DNA from 4 places in the Pectobacterium nicotianae genome. Region 2 is predicted to be linked to each of the others. Evidence: predicted binding sites of a transcription regulator. Region 2 holds the regulator's gene; each other region holds the start of a gene.
The links. The regulator PhoB, encoded in region 2, activates phosphate uptake and scavenging genes when phosphate is short. The targets are predictions, from matches to a motif close to CTGTCATAAAACTGNCNNAT.
Positions count from the first base shown of each region.

Region 1 (2,210 bases), 1.2 Mb from region 2:
GGCGCATCCCACTCTTTCGTCCACAAGAAGGCAAAACCGAACTTCTCGATGCTAGGCCAGGACGCCACAATCAGGGAAACAATGATGCCACCCAATAGCAGTAGCGTAACCAGCGCCGCCAGTTTTACCAGCGTGCTGAAGAGGATATCGCCATACTTTCCCGGGGCTTTGATAGTTGGCTTGTACTCCGCCATACGTCTCTCTTCTCGTTTTAACTACATTTGATAAGCTATTGAAGGCAGAGAGGTTACTATCACCTCTCCGCCCCGATACGACTTGTTATTCCACTACGTATTTCCCAGAACCTGACAGCCTCATCAGGCTCCGGTTATCAACACGATGTGTCGATACAATAATTAATACAGTGCTTTACCGCTGCTGTCTTTTACCTGAGTTTTCCAGGCAGCACGGATTTGCTCAACCACTTCTTTTGGCAGTGTGGCGTAATCCAGCGCTTCAGCTTGCTCACCGCCTTTCTTGAACGCCCAGTCGAAGAATTTCAACACTTCAGCGCCCTGCTCAGGTTTTTCCTGTTTGGTGTGAACCAGGATGAACGTAGTTGAGGTGATCGGCCACGCATCAGCGCCTTTTTGGTTAGTCAGATCCTGAGCGAAAGACTTGCTCCAGTCGATCTCTTTAGCCGCGTTGCTGAAGCTTGCGCCAGTCGGGCTAACCGCTTTGCCATCGGCAGAAATCAGTTTGGTGTAAGCCAGGTTGTTTTGCTTGGCATACGCGTATTCTACGTAACCGATAGAACCAGGCAGACGCTGTACGAACGCCGCGATACCATCGTTACCTTTACCGCCCAGACCGGTTGGCCAGTTCACGGTAGAACCTGCGCCAATCTTCTCTTTCCACTCTGGGTTCACTTTTGCCAGGTAGCTGGTGAACACGAAAGACGTACCCGAACCGTCAGCACGACGAACCACAGCGATGTCCTGATCCGGCAGTTTGGCATTCGGGTTCAGTTTGGTGATTGCCGGGTCATTCCATTTTTTGATGTTGCCCAGGTAGATATCACCCAGCGTTTTACCATCCAGCGTCAATTCGCCAGATTTGATGCCAGGAACGTTCACTGCCAGCACCACGCCACCGATAACGGTTGGGAACTGGAATAAACCATCCTGTGCTAATTTGTCGTCAGCCAGAGGGGCGTCAGAAGCACCGAAATCAACTGTTTTCGCGATAATCTGTTTTACACCACCAGAAGAACCGATGCCTTGATAGTTAACTTTATTACCGGTTTCTTTTTGATAGGAGTCAGCCCATTTGGCATAAACAGGCGCAGGGAATGTCGCACCGGCACCGGTGAGGTTAGCAGCAGCTAAAGCAGAAAATGCCGTCAGAGAAAAGGTTGCCGCAACAACACTGGCAAGAGTGGTACGCATCAGTTTCATAATCCCTCCTGTGGGATAATCGACGTGTCGACATGGAGCCGTTATCAATCAGAGTTATCAAATCAGAGTGTAGTTCGCAGGAGGAAAAATAGGACAGTTTGGTGACAGTAAAATGTACGCAATATGACATTTTTATGACAATGGCGCAGGATGCAGGAAAATTCAGGCATCACCAGCCAGAACAGGCGTTCTGACTGGTGCAGGAGATCGGTCAGTGAGTCTGGCTATGGCTAAGTAATTTGTAAATCGTATCAGGCTTATAGCTATCACCCTGATAATAAATCGCCCAGTCGGTTACCCTTGATATATCAACGGAATACACACCACCTTCCTGCATATCCTCAACGTAGAACGGATGATTGATTAATGTTCCCGTCACTACAGTGTCGTCGATTTTTTCGGGTATAAACCACATGTGCTCGCGCTCTTCTCCCTCTTCGCCATGAGGAATGCCAAACTTCACCATAAAGCGCCATTCACTTTCGACAGGTTTAGGTGCTTTTTTTAGTAGCTTAGCTAAAAAACCCGGTTTAGCCGGTTCGTCACTCACGTGGTAGTTTTTAAACATGTTGACGAAATAACGCCAGCGCAGCTGTGCCTTACGTGACATTTCTGCCGTTTCCGCATTCGTGCGCCAGAACATGATGGCATTCTGCTCATCAAATCCTTTGAAGAACGTTTGCAGTACGGGGTTTTCTTCGTTGGTACGAAACAGCATACAGGAAGGCTCCTGATGCACGTCATCCCGATCGGCGCGATCGCCCAGAAACACGCCTTCCGGCGTCCCTTCCAGATCGTAGCGCATGTCTTCCA
Region 1 covers NZ_CP096821.1:4,897,986-4,900,195, reverse strand. Annotated here, with positions in the region: gene pstC (phosphate ABC transporter permease PstC) at 1-194, opposite strand, end outside; gene pstS (phosphate ABC transporter substrate-binding protein PstS) at 357-1,397, opposite strand; gene MYB54_RS21790 (DUF4026 domain-containing protein) at 1,609-2,210, opposite strand, start outside.
Region 1: a site for PhoB is predicted at 1,519-1,538, ahead of pstS (phosphate ABC transporter substrate-binding protein PstS). Genes of this name have one in related genera too.

Region 2 (2,210 bases):
CAGCAGCTCGCGAGATTCATTTAGCATCGCGACAGAATCGTGGTTACCGCCGAGAACGATGAGCTGGCAGCCTGTGCGCTGTAGCGCGACCACGAAGCTATAATACATTTCCCGCGCATAGCTGGGGGGCGAACCGTTATCAAAAATATCGCCAGCAACGATAATGGCATCGACCTGATGGTGTTCCATCTGAACAATAAGCCAGTTCAGAAAAGCCTGATGCTCAGCAGCGCGGCTTTTGGTATAAAAATATTGTCCTAAATGCCAATCGGCGGTGTGGATAATGCGCATCGTGTTCTCTCGATATTCATACCGCGTGGCGGTGGATGACGTTGTCATTATTTATTATGTGAAAGGGTGTGTCGTCGCTCTGGTGCTTTGTCATCGTAATGCCATGATTATATATAGCAGGGATGGCGGCTGTCGCGGTGGAATCAGACGTTTGGAAAGCGGCTCGAAAAATCGGATGTACGCGCTGTAACAATCGTGCAGAGCGGTCCGTGCGTTTTTCATAAATCTGTCATAAAACTGACGCATAATGCCTCCGCCTGCTAACAGCGACGATGATTAACGACAGGATTAACAATGGCAAAACGCATATTAGTCGTGGAAGATGAAGCACCAATTCGTGAAATGGTCTGCTTTGTACTGGAACAAAATGGTTATCAACCCGTTGAAGCTGAAGACTATGACAGCGCGGTAACGCAACTGTCGGAGCCATTCCCGGAACTGGTGTTATTGGACTGGATGCTGCCAGGCGGGTCGGGCCTGCAATTCATCAAGCATATGAAGCGCGAGGCGCTGACGCGTGATATTCCGGTGATGATGTTAACCGCGCGCGGCGAAGAAGAAGACCGCGTGCGCGGGCTTGAAGTGGGTGCGGATGATTACATTACCAAACCGTTTTCACCCAAAGAATTGGTGGCGCGTATCAAAGCCGTGATGCGCCGCATTTCACCGATGGCGGTGGAAGAAGTGATTGAAATGCGTGGCCTGAGCCTTGATCCTTCATCACATCGCGTGACGACCGAAGAGCACGCGTTGGACATGGGGCCGACGGAATTTAAACTGCTGCATTTCTTTATGACGCATCCTGAACGTGTTTATAGCCGGGAACAGTTGCTGAATCACGTTTGGGGCACTAACGTTTATGTTGAGGATCGTACTGTCGACGTCCATATTCGTCGCCTGCGTAAAGCGCTGGAAACCAGCGGACATGACAAAATGGTGCAAACCGTTCGGGGAACGGGCTACCGTTTTTCAACGCGTTACTGAGGTGATCGTAACCGGAGAAATATTAACGTGCTAGAACGTTTATCCTGGAAAAGGCTGGCATTGGAGCTAGCTTTTTTTTGTTTGCCCGCTTTACTGCTGGGGCTGATTTTTGGCTATCTGCCCTGGTTTCTGCTGGTCGCCGTATTAGGCTTACTGTGCTGGAATTTTTATAACCAGCTAAAACTCTCTTATTGGCTGTGGGTTGACCGCAGCATGACGCCGCCGCCCGGCCGCTGGAGCTGGGAACCGCTGTTTTACGGGCTCTATCAGATGCAGTTGCGTAATCGACGCCGACGCCGTGAGCTGGCGCTCCTGATCAAGCGGTTTCGCAGCGGTGCCGAATCCTTGCCCGATGCCGTGGTGATCACCACCGAAGAAGGAACGATCTTCTGGTGTAATCATCTGGCGCAGCATCTGCTGAATTTCCGCTGGCCGGAGGATAACGGTCAGAATATCCTCAACTTATTGCGCTATCCCGAATTCACGAATTACATGAAAGGACAAGATTTTAGCCGTCCTCTCACGCTGCAGTTGAATAATTCCCACCATGTTGAATTCCGCGTGATGCCCTATTCCGAAGGCCAGCTATTGATGGTGGCGCGTGATATTACGCAAATGCACCAGCTTGAAGGCGCCAGACGTAACTTTTTTGCCAACGTGAGCCATGAACTGCGTACGCCGCTGACGGTGTTGCAGGGCTATCTGGAAATGATGCAGGAAGAAACGCTGGATGCGGCGCTACGCGGAAAAGCGTTGAATACCATGCAGGAGCAGACCCGACGCATGGACGGGCTGGTCAAACAGCTGCTGACCCTGTCCCGTATTGAGGCGGCGACGGCAATCGATCTGAATGAAAAGGTCGATATTCCGTTGATGCTGCGCGTATTGCAGCGTGAAGCGCAGACGCTGAGTCAGGGGCGTCATGAGATCGTCTT
Region 2 covers NZ_CP096821.1:3,654,524-3,656,733, reverse strand. Annotated here, with positions in the region: gene sbcD (exonuclease subunit SbcD) at 1-291, opposite strand, end outside; gene phoB (phosphate response regulator transcription factor PhoB) at 586-1,275, shown strand; gene phoR (phosphate regulon sensor histidine kinase PhoR) at 1,303-2,210, shown strand, end outside.

Region 3 (2,210 bases), 1.6 Mb from region 2:
GCCCAAGAATCAACAGCGCACCTTTTGCCGGGAACATCCGCACGCGCAGATCGGCATATTCCGCAATGTGTTGCCCCCAAATACCGCCCGCGTTGACCACCACCTGTGCGTAGATTTCTGTTTCTACACCTTTTTTATGGTCGAAAACGCGCACGCCGGTAATACGATCGCCCTTGCGAATCAGCCCGATGACCTCGTGATAGGTCAGCACTTCCGCGCCGTGCTCGCAGGCATCAATCATGTTGGCCGCCGTCAGGCGAAAAGGATCGACCGAACCATCCGGCACGCGCACCGCGCCAATCAGTGTCGGATTTGCTGCCGGTTCCAGTCGTAACGCTTCCCGCGGGTCCAACGCCTGTGCGCTAATCCCCGCCTGCTGACAGGCGGTAATAAACTGTGCCTGCCAAGCGAGATCGTCTTCGGGCAAGGTGATAAACAGACCGTCAGTAGGTTCGATACAGTGGCGAGCAATCCGCCGGAGAATCTGGTTTTCTTCAATACATTCGCGGGCAGACTCGCCATCGGTTACTGCATAGCGGGCACCGCTGTGTAATAAGCCGTGATTACGCCCGGTTGCGCCGGTCGCAATGTCATAACGTTCAAGCAGCAGGCAGCGCAGTCCGCGCAGGGCACAATCCCGTGCCGTTCCTGCTCCCGTTGCACCACCGCCGATGACAACCACGTCAGTTTCACGCCAGTTCCCCGTATTTTGCATCATGTTCTCGCTCCAGGCGGATGGTCTACATGTTGCTATTGGGACACAGAAAGCAGGGTTAATGTTTGATAAAGAGCAAAAACGAACACTAAACGAAAATAAAGCAGGGTTTAAAAACAATAAGTGTGATTTAGGTCACTAAAACCGCACTGTGTAATTTTTCGATTCTGTTAACATGAGCGCAAAAATCGTCACAGTTTCATAAAAGTGTAACATCAGCGTCATGAATCACACTCATTTGCACGCTAACCCCTTACAATAACGTTCGTAATAGAACAAAAAAGCTATCGTTTTTTTTCGCATTGGAGATATCTATGCTGAGTATTTTTAGGCCCGCCGCCCACCAGCCGCGCGTGTCGCAAGAACACGTTGATCCGCTCTATCGCCGCCTGCGCTGGCAGATTTTCATGGGGATCTTTTTTGGCTACGCCGCCTACTATCTGGTGCGTAAAAACTTCGCACTGGCCATGCCTTACCTGATTGAACAGGGCTTCTCACGCGGTGACCTCGGTTTTGCACTGTCAGGTATCTCTATTGCCTACGGCTTTTCCAAATTCATCATGGGATCGATATCCGACCGTTCTAACCCGCGTGTGTTCCTGCCTGCGGGTCTGATTCTGTCAGGTGCGGTCATGCTGTTCATGGGCTTCGTGCCGTGGGCAACGTCCAGCATTGCAGTCATGTTCGTCCTGCTGTTCCTGTGCGGCTGGTTCCAGGGTATGGGCTGGCCACCGTGCGGACGTACGATGGTTCACTGGTGGTCACAGAAAGAACGTGGTGGCATCGTGTCCGTATGGAACTGTGCTCATAACGTCGGTGGTGGTATTCCTCCTCTGCTGTTCCTGCTGGGTATGGCCTGGTTCAACGACTGGAAAGCAGCACTCTACATGCCGGCCTTCGCCGCCATTCTGATTGCCATGATCGCTTTTGCACTGATGCGTGACACACCGCAATCCTGTGGTCTGCCACCGATTGAAGAGTACAAAAACGATTATCCGGTTGATTACAATGAAAAAGCGGAAGAAGAACTGACGGCTAAGCAGATCTTCATGCAGTACGTTTTCCCGAACAAACTGCTGTGGTACATCGCGATCGCCAACGTCTTCGTTTATCTGCTGCGTTACGGTATCCTCGATTGGTCACCGACCTACCTGAAAGAAGTTAAACACTTCGCACTGGATAAGTCTTCCTGGGCCTATTTCTTCTACGAATACGCAGGGATTCCGGGCACGCTGCTGTGCGGCTGGATGTCCGACAAGGTCTTCAAAGGCAACCGTGGTGCAACGGGCGTGTTCTTCATGACGCTGGTGACAATAGCAACCATCGTTTACTGGATGAACCCAGCCGGTAACCCAGGTGTGGACATGGCCTGTATGATCGTCATCGGCTTCCTGATTTACGGCCCGGTCATGCTGATTGGTCTGCATGCATTGGAACTGGCACCGAAAAAAGCAGCGGGTACCGCAGCGGGCTTCACCGGCCTGTTCGGTTACCT
Region 3 covers NZ_CP096821.1:309,652-311,861, reverse strand. Annotated here, with positions in the region: gene glpA (anaerobic glycerol-3-phosphate dehydrogenase subunit A) at 1-718, opposite strand, end outside; gene glpT (glycerol-3-phosphate transporter) at 1,030-2,210, shown strand, end outside.
Region 3: a site for PhoB is predicted at 912-931, ahead of glpT (glycerol-3-phosphate transporter). Genes of this name have one in related genera too.

Region 4 (2,210 bases), 1.2 Mb from region 2:
AGCAGAATACTTCTTATCGTTTTGCCCTGTACGCCACCACCGTCCGCAATCATCGTCCCGGCAACCGCCGAGGACAATACGTGCGTGGTGGAAACAGGCATACCGGTATAGCTGGCGACACCAATCGACAGGGCCGCCGTCACCTGCGCCGAAACGCCCTGTGCGTAGGTCATGCCTTTCTTACCAATCTTCTCACCGATGGTCACCGCAACGCGTTTCCAGCCCACCATGGTGCCCAGAGACAGCGCCAATGCGACAGCGACGATAATCCAAAGAGGGGCATACTCAATCGTCTGCAGCATGTCTTTACGCAGATTGCTCAGGTAGCGCTTATCTTCGCCCGACGTTTCTGGCAGCTTGATCACCCGATCCATCGTGTCAGAGATACACATCAGCAAACGACGCACTCTGCTACGATCGTCAGGGTTCAGCTGGTCGTAACTTTTCAGGTTATTCAGCAGACCCTGTGTACGGTCAATCGCAATCATCACGCGTGAACTGTCACAGTGAAACTCTTTCTGACCGTTGCCGGGAATCGTGCTTTCTGGCGTAGGAATGACTGGCGGAGACAGGTCGATAACGTGCGTCAGCGCGTCGCCGTGCTGCTTGTAGTATTCCTGCAAATTGACAACGGCATCACGGGTACGGCTGATGTCATAGCCAGACGCGTTCATGTTGACAATAAACCCGGCTGGCGCGACGCCAATCAGCACCAGCATAATCAAGCCGATACCTTTCTGACCGTCGTTTGCACCGTGAGAGAAGCTCACCCCAATCGCCGATAAAATCAGCGCGGTGCGCGTCCAGAACGGCGGCTTACGTTTGCCGTCCTGCTTTTCGCGATCGACAGGCGTCAGATGCACGCGCTTGCGTTTTTTGCTGTTGTTCCAGAACCGACGCAGCACCAGCACCAGCAGGCCTGCAACCACCATCCCCACAATCGGCGAGAGCAGCAACGACAGGAAAATGCTGATCATTTTCGGCACGTTCAACGCATCCACAACGGAGGTATCCGTCAACAGCGCGTTGGTTAAACCAATACCAATAATGGAGCCGATCAGCGTGTGAGAACTGGAGGCAGGAATACCGAAGTACCAGGTACCCAGGTTCCAGATAATGGCGGCCAGCAGCATGGAAAAGACCATCGCCAGACCGTGCGCCGAACTCACGTTCAGCAATAAATCCGTGGGGAGAAGGTGAACAATTGCATAGGCCACGCTCAGGCCGCCCAGCAGTACACCGAAGAAATTAAAGACACCCGCCATAACAACAGCAAACTCGGCACGCATGGCGCGGGTATAAATAACAGTGGCAACGGCGTTCGCAGTATCGTGAAAACCGTTGATGGCTTCATACATCAGTACAAACAACAAAGCCAATATCAACATCAGGCCAGTGTAGTAATCCAAACCGGCAAATAAATGTAGCATAAACGTTAGGCCATTTAGTGGTCATGAACGCGGCGCATTATCGGCGACAAGCAGGGGTCGGGAAAAGCGAAATATGACATTTTTTTGACTTAATATGTGACGACGATCGATGGATAAATCACTTAATCAATAAAAATCAAATAATTATATATTTTTACTAAAATATGCAAATTGTTACGCTGGTATCGAACAAAAACCAACACTACAATTTGCCGCCCTATGGCTTATCGGCCTGTGGCAATCCAAGAAGATAAAATCACTCATCGGAGAAATGCATTGTGGAACAGTTTGACGCTGTCATCATCGGTGCCGGTGCAGCAGGCATGTTTTGTGCGGCACAGGCAGGACAACGCGGACTGCGTGTTCTACTGCTCGATAACGGCAAGAAGGCTGGCCGGAAAATATTGATGTCCGGGGGCGGGCGCTGCAACTTTACCAATATGTATGCAGAGCCAGCAGCCTATCTGTCTCACAATCCTCACTTTTGTAAATCAGCACTGGCGCGTTATACCCAATGGGATTTCATCAGCCTGGTCAACAGCCACCGCATCGCTTATCACGAGAAAACGCTCGGTCAGCTATTCTGCGATGATTCCGCACAGCAAATCGTGGACATGCTGGTAACAGAATGTGAGCGGGCGAATGTCACCCTCCGTCTGCGCAGTGAAGTGACCTCGGTGGAGAAATCAGACGATCGGTTCACCGTCCAGCTAAGCAACGGCACATCATTCCAGAGCGCATCGTTGGTCGTTGCCTGCGGCGGCCTGTCGATGCCCGGCC
Region 4 covers NZ_CP096821.1:4,819,664-4,821,873, forward strand. Annotated here, with positions in the region: gene pitA (inorganic phosphate transporter PitA) at 1-1,430, opposite strand, end outside; gene MYB54_RS21465 (BaiN/RdsA family NAD(P)/FAD-dependent oxidoreductase) at 1,709-2,210, shown strand, end outside.
Region 4: a site for PhoB is predicted at 1,502-1,521, ahead of pitA (inorganic phosphate transporter PitA). Genes of this name have one in related genera too.